2 regions of the Marinobacterium aestuariivivens genome follow, and region 2 is predicted to be linked to the other one. Evidence: riboswitches for the same ligand, from Rfam matches in the RefSeq annotation. Region 2 holds a riboswitch; the other holds the start of a gene.

Region 1 (7,455 bases), 830 kb from region 2:
CCGAAACGAAAGACCTCGGTCTGCTGATAGGGCACACGAGCCGAGATCCAGGCATCGCGCGCAGCCTTCAGGTTTTCTTCGGTCGGGGATTCGAGCAGGGTGTCGATCCTGTCCAGCAGGGCTTTGGCGCTGATCAGGCTGTCTTCGTAACTGGCCTGGGCAATATTGGCATAGTTTTCCAGGACGGCTGACGGGGAGACGGTTTCGGCAGCATGGGCCGGCGTGAGGCTGTACAGGCCGACGGCCAGTGCGACGAGAGTGGGTCTGAACATGCGAGGGCTCTCTTGTTATCGGTGAAGGTGAGCAAGAGTCTAATGGTAATGATAATGCTTATCAACTAAAGAAGGTTTGCGGTTAACAGTTAACAGTTAACAGTTAACAGATCACAGTGACGCCTCACGCGATGGTGGAATTCGCTTCGCTCATTGCCACCCTACTCACTCGCAGCCGTCTTCCGGTAGGCGCTGGGAGCGACGCCGGTCCAGTGCTTGAAAGCCCGGGTAAAGGCCGATGGCTCCGAGAAGCCCAGGGTGCGGGCAATGGCGGCGACCGGCTCCGAGGGCTGGCTGAGCAGGTGGATGGCGGTATCGCGTCGAAGGCCGTCCTTGATGTCCTGGAAACTGGTGCCCTCATCGGTTAGCTTGCGGCGCAGCGTGCGGGTGGTGGTATGCATCGCTGTGGCAATCTCTTCCATGGTGGCGGTGGCCAGTGAATCGCTCTGTTCCAGCTGATCGAGCACGCGCCGGGTGAAGATCGGGTAGTAGGCCTGACGGCTGAACCAGTCGAGCGGAGCGCGGTTCATGTAGGTCCGCAGGTTCGAGGGCGTCTGCACGATCGGCGCGTTGAGCAGCTCGCGACTGAACTCGAAGCCGTCGCAGGCCTGGTCATATTCCACCGGTGCCGGAAACATCAGCCGGTACTCGGCCGCATGCCCGGGGCGTGAAAAACTGAAGGAGATGCGGCGCAGCGGAATGCGGCGACCTATCATCCAGCTGGGAAATCGATGCCAGATCAGCAGCAGGAATTCGCACAGGGTATGATCCGGGTCCAGTTCCGGGCGGGCCAGTGTCAGGCTCAGGCGCGCGACGTCGCCGTCCTCCTCGAAACGGAACTGCACGGCTTCCGAGACCAGGTTGTAGAAGTGGCAACTGCGCCGGTAGACGGACCTCAGCGTACTGCCATGGAGGGCCTGGCGGGCCATCAGCGGAAAAATGCCGAACCGGCTGGGGCGGCTGCCCAGGCAGACGAACTCGTCGTCGCTCAGGCGCCAGGCCTCCTGCACGAGCGTACTGAGCTGATATGGCGTGATGCGCACCTGGGCATTGTGCAGCAGCCTGCGGTGCAGCCCGGCCCGTTGCAGGATCGGGTCGCAGTCGTAGCCGCGGCGTTCGAGACCGGCCAGGAAGGTGCGGGCGTAGTGGACCGAGATGGAGTGGCGGGGCGATGTCATGTCCGTATCGGGCAGGTCAGGGGAGCGGGTTCAGGCTTGGTGCCAGGGACAGTGTAACCCCGATGTCCGATTATGTTAATCATTCGGCTCTTATGGTCATTGCCGTGTTTCGGTGGCTGCTGCAGACTGGCGGGCCGACGGTGGCTGCAACCTGAAGGGTCGCTCCGCCGGATTTTTCGCGCTGGCGCCGGGCGCGGCTGCACCCCGTTGAAGTAGCCTCTGTCGGGGGCTGTCGCTGCCCGGTCGCAGCCGAAACGACAAAACGAATTGACGCTTGAGGGTAGGTGGTGAGCATGATGTATGAAGGACAGACTGTCAGTTTGCAGATCCTGGAGTCGGGCATCGCCGAACTGGTCTTCGATGCCCGGGCGGCATCGGTCAACTCGCTGACCAGTTCGGCTTTCGATGAGCTCGGGGCCGCACTGCAACAGCTCCGGGGCGCCACCGGTATCCGCGGTCTGCTGATCAGCAGCCGCAAGTCGAACTTCATCGTCGGTGCCGATATTCCGGAGCTGGCCCGTCGCTCCCGCCAGGAGCCTGCAGAACTTGCAGCCTGGATGGACGCTGTGCACGAGCTGCTGTGCGAGATCGAAGCCCTGCCTTACCCGACCGTGGCCGCGGTCAATGGCCTGGCCCTGGGGGGCGGATTCGAAGTCGCGCTGGCCGCGGATTTTCGCGTGCTGGCGGCCGATGGCCGGGTCGGGTTGCCGGAAGTCAACCTCGGGCTCTTCCCGGGCTGGGGGGCACCGTACGCCTGAGCCGACTGCTCGGTGCCGAGATCGCGCTGCAGTGGATCCTCGGCGGCAAGCCGCAGAAAGCCGATATCGCGCAGGCCTTGGGAGCCGTCGATGCGGTGGCCGAGCCGGCCGAGCTTAAAACCCGCGCCCTCGAGCTGCTGCGCGAGCAGATTGGCAGACCCGCGGACCTGCGCGCCATCCGCGCCCGCAAGCAGGATCCGCTGGTGGCCAGCGATGCACTGCACCAGCAGCTGGCGGCGCTGGAACAGCAGTTCGGTACCGGATTGAATCCGAATTTTGAAGCGGGTCCGACGGCGCTGGCGCTGATCCTGAGGCATATCACGCTGCCGTTCCGGGACGCCCTGGCCGAAGAGCGCAACGCCTTTATCGAGTTGCTCCAGCGCGACTCGGCTCGCAGCCTGGTCGGACTTTTCCTCAATGACCAGGTGCTCAAGCGCAAGGCGAAACAGGCGCAGCAGCAGGCCCGTGCCGTCAGCCGGGTCGGAGTGCTCGGTGCCGGCATCATGGGCGGCGGCATCGCCTTTCAATCGGCCAGCACCGGCACGCCGGTGCTGATGAAGGATATTCGTGACGAAGCGCTCGAACTTGGACTGAAGACCGCCGGCAAGCTGCTCGACCGCCAGGTCGAGAAGGGGCGTCTGGATCAGGCCGGCAAGGAAAAGGTGCTGGCTGCGATCGAGCCGACGCTGGAATACGACGGTTTCGACCAGGTCGACCTGGTGGTCGAGGCGGTGGTCGAGAACGCTGCAATCAAGGCCGGTGTGCTGGCCGATGTCGAACGGGCTCTCGAGCCCGGCGCGATCCTGACCTCCAATACTTCCACCATTTCGATCGACCGCCTGGCGAAAAGTCTGCAGCGGCCGCAGCAGTTCTGTGGCATGCACTTCTTCAACCCGGTGCATCTGATGCCGCTGGTGGAGGTGATCCGTGGCCGTGAAACCAGCGAAGAGACCCTGGCGACCGCGGTGGCCGGTGCACTGTCGATGGGCAAGACCCCGATTGTCGTCAACGACTGCCCGGGCTTTCTGGTCAACCGTATCCTGTTCCCCTATTTCAACGGTTTCAACCGCCTGCTGCTGGACGGCGTCGACTACCAGCGCATCGACCGGGTGATGGAGGGCTTCGGCTGGCCGATGGGGCCTGCCTACCTGATGGATGTGATCGGCCTCGATACCTGCGTCCATGCCGACCGGGTGATGATCGAGGGTTTCCCTGAGCGCATGGGTCATGATGGACCCTGCATCGCCGACCACCTGGTCCAAGCCGGCAGTCTGGGGCAGAAGAGCGGACGCGGTTTCTACGCCTACGGCGTCGACGAAAGCGGACGCCGTACCCGCGAACCCTCCGCGCAGGCGCAGCAACTGATCGATGCGGCGAAGGGGCCGGCGGTGGAACTGAGCGACCAGGATATCCTTGACCGGATGATGATCCCGATGTGCCTGGAGGCGGTACGCTGTCTCGAGGACGGCATTGCCGAAACGGCCGCCGAAGTCGATATGGGGCTGATCCTGGGGCTGGGCTTCCCGCGCTTCCGAGGCGGTGCGCTGCGCTATATCGACAGCCTGGGCCTGCAGACCTTCTGCGAGCGGGTCGAGCGTCATGCCGGCAGCGGCCCGCTCTACCGGGTGACCGACGGCCTGCGCCAGCGGGCCGGGAAGGGCGAAACCTTTTTCGACTGACCCCTGCATTGATCGCGGCACCGTAGGGTGCTGGTGAGCAACGCGAACCGCACCGACTTCATATCGGTGCGGTTCACTCCGTTCACCGGCACCCTACGTCTCCCCCTTTGCTTTCCAGCCCAGGCGCCTCTACAATGCGCGCCTGCTTCTGGTACCCCTGCGCCCTGCGCCCGGGTTTAATCGGGAAGTCGGTGCGCCTGCGATCGACAGGCAATGCCGACACTGCCCCCGCAACGGTAGACGAGATTCGATTCAGCGAAATGCCACTGTGGCCCATTGAAAAACGGTCATGGGAAGGTGCTGCATCGGGACAGCTTTCGGGGCTGTCCGCTCGTGAGTCCGGAGACCGGCCACAAGCGTTTCTGCCGGCGAAGCGGAGGGCTTCCGAGCGGCGCATTGAGGGACCGGTTTCGCCGGTGCCCTGTGCCGTCCATTCGATCCCTTCCCTCGTCGACCCTTTTTCTGTTGCCGTGCGGGTGAGCACGGGAAGGATCGTCATCAAAATGAAGAACACCACGCTTTCAGCCGCCGTGCTGCTGGGGTCTGCCGCCTGCCAGGCCGCGGCCGCGACCACCCTGAGTCCGGTCATCGTGACCGCGACCCGAACCGCCCAGACCGCCGATCAAACTCTGGCCTCGGTTACCGTCATTAGTCGCAACGATATCGAGCGCAGCCAGGCGCAACTGCTGCCGGAGCTACTGCGTGGTGTACCGGGACTGGCCCTGTCCAACAACGGCGGGCCCGGAAAGGCCACCTCCGTCTTTCTGCGCGGCACCAATTCCGATCACGTGCTGGTACTGATCGACGGAATCAAGGTCGGCTCCGCCACCGCCGGCACCACCGCTTTCCAGGACCTGCCTCTGAGCCAGATCGAGCGCATCGAGATCGTGCGCGGTCCCCGTTCGAGCCTGTACGGCTCCGAAGCCATTGGCGGGGTGATCCAGATCTTCACCCGCAAGGGGCAGGGCGAGCTCAGACCCAGGGCCAGTGTCACCCTGGGCTCCCACCAGACCCGGAGCGGCGATTTCGGGCTGTCTGCCGGCGGCGAGGCGGGCTGGTTCAACGCCGGCTTCAGTGCCCTGAACACCGAAGGGATCAATGCCTGTGATCCGGCCGCCGCGACGGCCTTCGCCGGCTGTTTCGCCGACGAGCCGGACAGGGACGGCTACCGCAACCGGGCGGCCTCGCTGCGGGCCGGGCGCCGGCTGAGCGACGATACCGAAGTTGCCTTCAACTGGCTGCGCACCGAGGGCGACTCCGAATTCGACGGCAACTTCCAGAACGAGTCCGAGTCCGGGCAGCAGGTGCTCGGAGTCAGTCTCGACAGCGCCCTGAGCGAGCATTGGCAGACCCGTCTGCAGCTCGGCCGCAGCTGGGACGAGTCCGACAACTTCAAGGACGGCGACTTCAGCAGCCGCTTCGATACCCGCCGCGACAGCGTCAGCTGGCAGAACGATATCGCCGTCGGCAGCACTGCGCTGCTGACGCTGGGGCTCGATTTTCAGCACGACGAAGTCAGCAGCACCGAAGACTTCGACGTCACCGAGCGTGACAACAGCGGCGCTTTCGCCCAGTACCAGTTCATGCTGGGCCGCCACGAGCTGATCGCCGCGTTGCGCCATGACGACAACGAGCAGTTCGGCAGCCAGGGCACCGGCAGTCTGGCCTGGGGCTACGACACCGCATACGGGGTACGGCTGACGGCCAGTTACGGCACGGCCTTCAAGGCACCGAGTTTCAACGAGCTCTACTTCCCCTTCTTCGGCAACCCCGATCTGGCGCCGGAGGAGTCCGAAACCCTGGAGTTCGGTATCGCGGCGCCGCTCGGCCAGGGCAACTGGGCGCTGAACCTCTACGAAACCCGGATCGACGACCTGATCGCCTTCGATGCTTCCATCATGGCGCCGGCGAACGTCGAATCCGCCCGGATCCGCGGGCTGGAGCTGGTGCTGCAGCAGCCGCTCGGCGACTGGGACCTGAACGGCAATCTGACGCTGCTCGACCCCGAGGACCGGGATACCGGCAACCGCCTGCCGCGGCGTGCCAGGCAGAGTCTGCAGCTCGACCTCGATCGCGATTTCGGCCGCTACGGCGTCGGCGCCAGCGTCCATGCCGTGGGCAAGCGCTACGACGACCTGGCGAACAGCCGCGAGCTGGACGGTTATGCGACCCTGGACCTGCGCGCCAGCTACCGCTTTGCCGCCGACTGGACGCTCGGTGCCAGGGCCGTCAATCTGTTCGACCGGGACTACGAGACGGCCTCTTTCTACGAGCAGGAGGGTCGCAGCTTCTACGCCACCCTCAGCTACGCCCCCGCTAAAGGACTGTCACCATGCTGAAACTCAGTTCCCGCGCCCAGCTAGGTCTGGGCCTGGGGCTGGCGCTGCTGATGCTCGCGAGCCGCGGGCACCACTTCGCCAGTCTCGAAAATCTGCCGAGCGCCTCCTGGGCGGTCTTCTTCCTGGCCGGTTTCTACCTGCGTTCTAAATGGGCCTTCCCGGCGCTGATGGTCGAGGCGGTGCTGCTGGATTTCGTGGCTATCGGCTTCCAGGGCGTCTCCGACTTCTGCGTCAGCGCCGCCTACCCGATGCTGCTGCCGGCCTACGGTTCGCTCTGGCTCGGCGGCCAGTGGTTCGCCCGCCGATACCGGCCGCAGTTGGCGACCCTGGTGCCGCTTTCGCTGGCGGTGCTGGTGGCCTCCAGCCTCTGTCAGCTGATCTCCAGTGGCAGCTTCTACTTCTTCTCGGGGCGTTACGCCGACCCGACGCTGGCGGAGTTCGGTCTGCGCCTGTTGCGCTACGGGCCGCGCAGCCTCGAATCCCTGGCGTTCTACATCGGCACCGCCGCGCTGCTGCATGCCGCCACTCTGGCTGCGCTTGGTCTGAAAACCACCGGCTCCACGGAGACAAAGACATGAACGATCGGCAGGAGCGCCACAAGGCGAGAATGCAGCGCAAGAAAGCGGTGGTCGACAAGGCCATCGCCCGTGCCGAAACGGTGCGCGGCATCGTGCTGGTGCTGACCGGCAACGGCAAGGGCAAGAGCAGCTCGGCCTTCGGCATGGTGGCCCGGGCCCTCGGCCACGGCCAGCAGGTCGGGGTGGTGCAGTTCATCAAGGGGGCCTTCAGCACTGGCGAAGAGGCATTCTTCCGCCGGTTGCCGGGTGTGCGCTACCACGTCATGGGTGAAGGCTTCACCTGGGAAACCCAGGACCGGGAGCGGGATAAGCGCGCCGCCGAAGCCGCCTTCGATATCGCCCGCGAAATGCTGGCCGACCCGGCGATCAACCTGGTGGTGCTCGACGAGCTCAATATCGCACTGAAATACGGATACCTGGCTCTGGAGACGGTGATCGAGGCGGTTCAGCGCCGGCCCGAGCGGCAGAATGTCGTCATTACCGGTCGCGGCGCGCCGGTGGAACTGATCGAGCTGGCCGATACGGTGACCGAGATGGGCGACGTCAAGCACGCTTTTCGCGCCGGCATCAAGGCGCAGCCCGGCATCGAGCTGTAGGCGCCGGACATGACGGAGTTTGTCTTCAGTGACGCGGAGCGCGAAGCGGTTTACC
Region 2 (7,455 bases):
TGCGCCCGCCACTCGCCCAGGCTCGTTTCCCGGCCATCGCCGGGCGAATACAGCAGCGCGGCGGGTATCGCCCGGGGCTCGCGCCAGTCCAGTGCCAGCCCCAGGCACTCGGCGCCGACGCAACGCAGCAGCTGCTCGGCATTGTCGGTCCCGCCCTCGCGCAGGTAGCGCCAGGTCCGCCGCGCCAGCTCGAACGGCACGCTGGAGGCGGACAGCAGGGCATCGTCCGGCGCATCGCAGCCCGGCACCAGGATCAGCTGGCGCCCCTTGCCGGCGGACGCCCAGGCCAGCAGGCGCTCGTACCCGTACTGCCAGTAACTGCTGCCACCGAGCAGCGACAGGATCACCAGCCGCGCACCTTCCAATACCCGGTCCTCGTACAGGTCGTAGGCCGCCGGCTTGACCAGGTTCATCCAGTTCGCCAGCCGTACCGTCGGGTAGCCGTCACCGAGACGCTCGACCGCCTGCGCCAGCGCCGACAAGCTGCTGTCGGCGGCGGACAGGATCACGATCTCGGCGGGACTCTGCTGCAGGTCGACGATGCCTTCATCGTCGACGAAGCCTCCGGGCTTGGCAGCGAACAGGTGCATCAGGCGGTCGCCGCGAGCTCGGCGCCGGCCAGGGCTTGGCGCAACGCGTCGACATCCAGCCCCTTGCCGATGAAGACGATCTGGGTGCCGCGCGGCTCGCCCGGCGCCCACAGGCGATCGAAATAGCAGTCCAGGCGCTGGCCCACGGCCTGCACCACCTGGCGCATCGGCTTGCCGTGAATGGCGGCGAAGCCCTTGGCGCGGTAGATCGGGTAAGCCGTCAGCAGTTGCTGCAGACGCTCGGCCAGCACCGCGGCATCGACTTCGCCCAGGCGAATCACGCAGGAGTCGAAGTGGTCGTGGGCATGATCGTGGTGTGCACCTTCGGCGTGGTGGCGGTCGTGGTGGTTGTCGATCGCATCGATACCCTCCTCGCTCGCCGCGCCGATGCCCATCAGGGCTTCGAGCCCGCCCTTATCCTCTGCCAGCGTCTGGTCGATGAACAGCGTCTTCACCGAGTCGGAGACCCGTGCACGCACCAGCGCCTCGACCCGCTCCCGCTCAGTCGGCGCCAGCAGGTCAGTCTTGCTGACCAGCACCAGGTCGGCCGCGCTGAGCTGGTCGTCCAGCAATTCGCGCAGGCTGGGATCGTGGTCGAGGTTCTCGTCGGCGCGGCGCTGGGCTTCGACCTTGTCGACATCGCTGGCAAAACGACCGGCGGCAACCGCCGGCCCGTCGACCACCGTGATGATGGCGTCGACGGTGCAGTGCTGGCGCACCTCGGGCCAGTTGAAGGCCTGCACCAGGGTTTCGGCAGCGCCAGCCCGCTGGTTTCGATAAGGATGTGGTCGATATCGGCGCGGCGCTCCACCAGCTTTTTCATCACCGGCAGGAACTCCTCCTCCACGGTGCAGCAGATGCAGCCATTGGCCAGCTCGTAGATGCCGTCGTCCTCGGACACCGGCTGGGCATCGTCGCAGTCCAGCGCACAGCTGCGCAGCAGGCTGGAATCGATATCCTGCTCGCCGAACTCGTTGACGATCACCGCGATGCGCTTGCCAGTGACCTGGCGCAGTATGCCGGCCAGCAGCGTGGTCTTGCCGCTGCCGAGAAAGCCGGTCACCACCGTGGCGGGAATCTTGTTCAGTTGCATGCGTCAGCCTCCTTGGCCTGGATGTCGGCCGCCGTTTCAGCGCCCAGCAGGCGGGCCACAGCGACGGGGTTGTCGGGGAAAAACAGGTGCAGGTAGGACGCGGTCAGGCGCCTTTCACGGTAGATCGCCTCGCCCGGCGCGGGGTGGCGCTGGCGCCGGCCGTGGGCGATGGGTTCGGGGGTGCCGTCCGCCACCGAGCGGTGATGGGCGTGCGCCCTCACCGGCCCTTCCGGCAACTCGGCGGTCTGCATACCCTGGCAACCGCTGCGCCCGCGCATCCAGCCATGCCCCGGTAAAAGCCCAAGCATCGGGTGGCTGCGCTCGTCGTAACCGGCAAGCGAGTCGAGGCAGTAGAGCATGCCGCCGCACTCGGCGAGGATCGGCTTGCCGGCGGCGTGAAAGCGGCGGATAGCGTCCATCAGGGTCTGGTTCTCGGCCAGACGCGCAGCGTGCAGCTCCGGGTAGCCACCGGGCAGCCAGAGCGCATCGCACGCTGGCAAATGGCGGTCGGCGAGCGGCGAGAAGAAGCGAACCCTCGCGCCCATGCGCTCGAGGAGGTCAAGATTGGCCTGATAAATGAAGCTGAAGGCGGCATCCCGGGCCACGCCGATAACGCGACCCTGCATCGACGGCAGCGTCTTGGCGGCAACGCTGTCGACAGCCTCGAAGGTCACCGGCGACAGTTGCAGCAGGGCCTGGTCCAGCCCCTCGGCCTGCAGCGCGCGGGCGCCGGCCTCGAAGCGGTTTTCGAGGTCGTCGCGGATCTCGTCGGCCTGCACCAGCCCCGGTGCCGCTCCGGCAGCGCCAGGTCCGGGTTGCGCGCCATCGCGGCCAGCATCGGCACCGAGGCCGGCAGTGCCGCTTCGATCAGCTCACGGTGGCGCTGCGAACCGCAGGCGTTGGCGATCAGCCCGGCGATGCGGATATCGTCGCGAAATCCCGCCAGGCCCGCCACCAGCGCCGCCGCGGTCTGGGCCATGCCCTTGACGTCCATGACGATGACCATCGGCAGGCCGAAGCGCGCCGCGAGATCCGCGCTCGACGGCTCGCCGTCGAACAGCCCCATGGCGCCTTCCACCAGGATCAGGTCGGCCTCGCGGGCCGCCTCGTACAGGCGCTGCCGGCAGTAGGCCTCGCCCGCCATCCAGAGGTCGAGCTGATCCACCGGCTGGCCGGAGGCCTGCGCCAGCACCTGCGGATCGAGGTAGTCCGGCCCGGTCTTGAACACCCGTACCTGCTTGCCACGGTTGCGCAGCAGCCGGGCCAGCGCCGCCGTGACGGTGGTCTTGCCCTGCCCGGACGCCGGCGCGGCGATAAAGACCGCGGGGCAAGTCGCAGCCTCCGGCATCGGTTGTTTCGTGTTATATCGGGTGTGGCTCATGCGAACTCCAGCTGCGGCAGCGGCCGGTACAGCGCGCCCAGCTGCTGTGCGATGCGCGCGCCCTGCCCGCGCCGGACGGCGGACTGCTCGGTATCGATCACCACGCAGTCGTCGAGCGGCGGCAGGCCGTCGAGGGATTCACGGGTACGGCCGTCGGTCACGAGGTAGGTGCGGACCTGCAGGCCGGGTTCGCACCGCCGCCACTGGCGGATCAGCCGCGCCGCCCGCTCGATCGCCGCGCGGATCGGCGTCCCGCCGCCGCCGCCGATACCGTCGAGCAGCGGTCGCATCTGCTTCGGCGCGCGCCGCCGCGCCAGGATCGGCGTCACTTCGTCGTTGCCGAAGCCGAGCACCGCGAACTGCTCGCGCAGGGCGTAGGCCTGCCGCGCCAGATCGTCCACCAGTCCCTTGGCACGGCCCAGCAGGCGTCGTCCCAGGGTGGAGCCTGAGGTATCCAGCAGCACCAGATGCAATAGCGGCTGTCCGCGACGGGCCTTTCGAAAACGCAGCTGTGACCAGGGCCAATGGCCGCGGTTGGCGGCCAGGGTCGCGAACCAGTCCGGATGCCGGCTGTCGCCCGGGCTCCGGTGCAGGCCACGCTGCCGGCCCTTGCGCCTTCCTGCGGATGGCGCCGCGTGCAGCGGCTTCACGCCTTGTTCACCGGTAAGCGCGGGCAGCGCCGGCGCCTGCATACTGACCGACTGCTGCGCCAGCGGGGCCATGGCGCCCCACTGTCCCTGCTCCGCGGATTCGCGGCCAGCGCTCGGTTCGTTGGACGCATTGCCGCTGCTATCGTCCGGGCCACGGTCGATGTCGCGATCCGGCGGCGGCGCGGAAGAATCGGGGGCCCTGGTGCGGCGGTGCGCCAGCACCAGGGCTCGACGGCATCCAGGTCCACGCGCGCCACGCTTTGCGCACCGCGCCAGGCGGCGTGGGCCCGCGCCACCCGGTGCCAGGTGACGTCGGCACGAAGGCCCTCGACGCCGGCGGCCTCGCAGCCGGTGGCGATATGCTCGTAGACCCAGGTCGCCACCGCGATATCCGCGAGACCGCGCCGCGCCCGCTCGATGCGCCGCGTCAGCGCGGCTTGGGCGGGTTCGAGCTCCGCCAGGCAGGCTTCCGGGTCGCGCTCGAAAACCTCGCGCTGGCGCACGATGGCGATGCGCTCCTGCATCCCGACCGCCGCCCCCAGCTCCAGGCACAGCCCGAAACGGTCGAGCAGCTGCGGCCGCAGCTCGCCCTCGTCCGGATTCATGGTGCCGATGAGGCTGAAGCGTGCCGGGTGGGTATGGCTGATGCCGTCGCGCTCGACGCTGTTGACGCCGCGCGCGGCCGCGTCGAGCAGCAGGTCGACCAGGGTGTCGGGCAGCAGGTTGACCTCGTCGACGTAGAGCACGCCGCCATCGGCTTTCGCCAGCAGCCCGGGCTGAAATACCGCCTCGCGTTCGGACAGCACCTGCTGCAGGTCCAGGCTGCCGGTCAGGCGGTCCTCGCTGGCACCGAGCGGCAGGTTGACGAACGGAGGCCGACGCCCCCGGGCTCATCGGGCAGGATCGCCGCCAGCGCCCGCGCCAGCGTCGACTTGGCGCTGCCCCGCGGCCCACTGATCAGCACGCCCCCAATCCCTGGATCGACGGCATTGAGCAGCAACGCGGTCTTGAGCGCATTCTGGCCGACCACGGCGGCAAAGGGGAATTCAGGCAGCGGCGACATCGGTCCCCTCGCCCGTGGCCGTGACACTGCGCTTGAGCACTACGGCACAGAGCACGCCGGCCAGCAGCCAGAACACCAGGTTGGTCAAACCCGACGCCAGGATGAACTCGCGATGCAGCGCCGTCAGCGCCGCCACGGCCTGCGGATCGGGATTGGCGAACAGCGGCCCCTGGTGCGTCGGCACCCAGGCCTGGGGCAGCAGCAGCAACGGCAGCCCGAGCAGTCGCCGCCAGCTTTTCGCCAGCATCAGCAGAGCAAGCCCGATACAAGCCAGGATGACGGTCGCCAGCCACCACAGCTGGCGCGATTCGAGCGCCGCGGCCGAGGCACCCGGAATCTCGGGCGGCAGCCCCAGCGACGGTGCGACGAAGACCGCGAGATAGGCCGCAACGCCAACGGCCAGGCCGCGGCCCGGCGACAGCTGCAGCCGGCCGCGCTCACGCAGCTGGTTCATCACCACCAGCAGGATGGCGCTGAAACCGATACCGGCGCAGACGTTGGACACCGCGGTGTAGAAGAGGCGCTCGGCACCGTCGGCCGGGGCCCAGGCCTCTGCATCATGCTGATGGGTGCCGGCCTCGCCATGCGAATGGTCGTGGCTGTGGCCGCTACCGACCGCGCTCGACAGGGGGCTTCGTCGACTTCGTATTGCTCGGCGGCGAGCAGAATGGGGGTTACGCCAACGGACTGCAGCGCGGTCGTTGTCAGCCCGAGCACGAGGCCGATAAGACAGGCGCCGAACACCAGGGAACGGAACATGGTTTTCTCTCCAAAGCGAATTCTGGCAACGCACAGACGCCACGCCGAAAGCCCGGCGCAGTGACGACTGCGACGAAGAAAGCGGTCTGTGGGTTAGTGGCAGGGGAACACGAACGCATGCCGTGTATCGTGCGCCGCGTTATGCGCCGCGCTCATCGGCAGGAAGCCAACGGCATAGAGCACCACGACACCGAACAGCACGGCCGCGCCCTGCTGCAGCAGAGAAAACGCCCTGGAACCGGAACGGGCAGCCCGCTCCGAGGAGGAAGACAGATTAGCAGACATGATATATCCCCCGGTGCCCACCGCACCGTCTCTGGATTGAATGAAATGACAGGCCGGTCTCCGGGCTCCATGAGGACGGACTCGCAGGAATCGCGCCTTTGCCTGCACCTTCCCGGCGTACGCCAGTGGTATTCGCAGACGACTCATGTATTACCGTTGCGGGGGCAGCGATGGGATAGGCCTGGGGCCGCACCATACTTCCCGATTATCCCCTCGCGCCGAGGGGCACCTGTCTACAGCGGGGCATCCTAAAGCAATTAACGCCGCAGACGCAATCCGTGGGCGCACATTTTTGCGGTCTAGTTCCGTTGCCGGCGGCACGACAGCCAGGCGGTCAGCGGATGTACCGACGCCGGCGCCTGACGCCAGCCGGGGTGGTGCATCAGCTCCTTCAGTGGCAAGCGCGCACGCCAGCCCCTGGCTTGCAACTCCGGCTGTACCAGGCGTTCGCCGACATAGCCGAGGCATAGGTCGGCCAACGGAGATGTCGACTCCGGCTGCACGAGCGTCCGGGCGAGGCGGGTAACGATCAGGCAGAAACTGCGAGCGGACGTCGCGACGTTCGAAGATGGCGCAGTACAGCTTCCGACCCTCTTAGTCACTGAAGGCGTGATGCGGTTTGCTCATCTATGATCTCCCAGCGGCAGCCCCCGTTCTCAGCGAAGCCTGCTGGTATCGAAAGTATCTTCAGAGGGTTGGCCGGCTCCCCGGTCGGCGGTGCCGTCGACCGGTCCCATGCCGTTTTGGCACCCTGGCCGAGCGCCTCCGATGCGAATAGTGCCGCCAGGATGTACTGGCCGCCAATAATATGCATACAGAATGTTTCTATATTCGCCGCCACTGGTCTAAGTTTATCCAGTGACGTAGATTCCGCTTTCGAGCGCACGGCATGCGAAGGTCGGTACAGGAGGAAGAACCATGGACAGGATACCGTTGAGGGCATTGATCATCGAGGACGAAGACGACGCCGTCCAGATCCTGGTCCGGGAGCTGCGACGCAGCGGCTACGAGCCGATCTATCGTTGCGTCGACAACAGCCAGGACCTGGCCGAAGCACTGCAGCAATCCTGGCAGATCGTGTTTTCCGATTTCACCATGCCGTCGTTCAACGGAATCGAGGCGCTGCAACAGGTGCGTCAATGGGCCCCGGATCTCCCTTTCATTTTCGTCTCCGGCACGATCGGCGAGGAGCGCGCCGTCGAGGCGGTGCGATCCGGTGCCCAGGATTACATCCTCAAGGACAACCTCAGGCGGCTGTCGGCGGCCGTACCCCGCGAATTGCGGGAGTCCGAAGCGCGGCGGGAGCGTAGCAAGGCGGAGCGCCGAATACACTATATGACGCACTACGATGACCTCACGGCTCTGCCCAATCGGGGGTTCTATTTCCGCCGCCTCGAACAGCTCATTCGTATGGCCGCCGAGACCGGCTATGGTCTGGGCCTGGTTCACGTTAACCTGGACCGGTTTCGCAAGATTAACGAAAGCCTCGGCCGCACGGCCGGCGACCGATTGCTGCAGATAGTCGCCGAACGGCTGCAGCAAGGCGCCGGCAAGCACGATGTGGTGGCCCGCCTGGGCGGCGATGAGTTCGCCGTGATCCTGCCAAAACTGACCGCCAACCTCGAGCTGATACA

The links. A riboswitch is a leader RNA that binds a small molecule or an ion and turns the genes downstream of it on or off. The one in region 2 is predicted to bind cobalamin.
Positions count from the first base shown of each region.
Region 1: linked by a shared signal. The riboswitch ahead of btuB (TonB-dependent vitamin B12 receptor) and the one ahead of ACFQDL_RS25030 (CbtB domain-containing protein) in region 2 are both predicted to bind cobalamin.

Region 1 covers NZ_JBHSWE010000001.1:3,948,574-3,956,028, forward strand. The annotation lists gene ACFQDL_RS20620 (imelysin family protein) at 1-272, opposite strand, end outside; gene ACFQDL_RS20625 (AraC family transcriptional regulator) at 434-1,450, opposite strand; gene ACFQDL_RS20630 (enoyl-CoA hydratase-related protein) at 1,744-2,208, shown strand; gene ACFQDL_RS20635 (3-hydroxyacyl-CoA dehydrogenase NAD-binding domain-containing protein) at 2,304-3,887, shown strand; cobalamin riboswitch at 4,020-4,256, shown strand; gene btuB (TonB-dependent vitamin B12 receptor) at 4,391-6,226, shown strand; gene ACFQDL_RS20645 (hypothetical protein) at 6,220-6,804, shown strand; gene cobO (cob(I)yrinic acid a,c-diamide adenosyltransferase) at 6,801-7,400, shown strand; gene bluB (5,6-dimethylbenzimidazole synthase) at 7,410-7,455, shown strand, end outside.
Region 2 covers NZ_JBHSWE010000001.1:4,775,595-4,783,049, reverse strand. The annotation lists partial or broken gene cobN (cobaltochelatase subunit CobN) at 1-590, opposite strand, end outside; partial or broken gene cobW (cobalamin biosynthesis protein CobW) at 590-1,683, opposite strand; partial or broken gene ACFQDL_RS25045 (cobyrinate a,c-diamide synthase) at 1,674-3,031, opposite strand; partial or broken gene ACFQDL_RS25040 (ATP-binding protein) at 3,061-4,777, opposite strand; gene ACFQDL_RS25035 (CbtA family protein) at 4,761-5,570, opposite strand; gene ACFQDL_RS25030 (CbtB domain-containing protein) at 5,630-5,821, opposite strand; cobalamin riboswitch at 5,856-6,069, opposite strand; gene ACFQDL_RS25025 (hypothetical protein) at 6,121-6,300, opposite strand; gene ACFQDL_RS25020 (putative bifunctional diguanylate cyclase/phosphodiesterase) at 6,740-7,455, shown strand, end outside.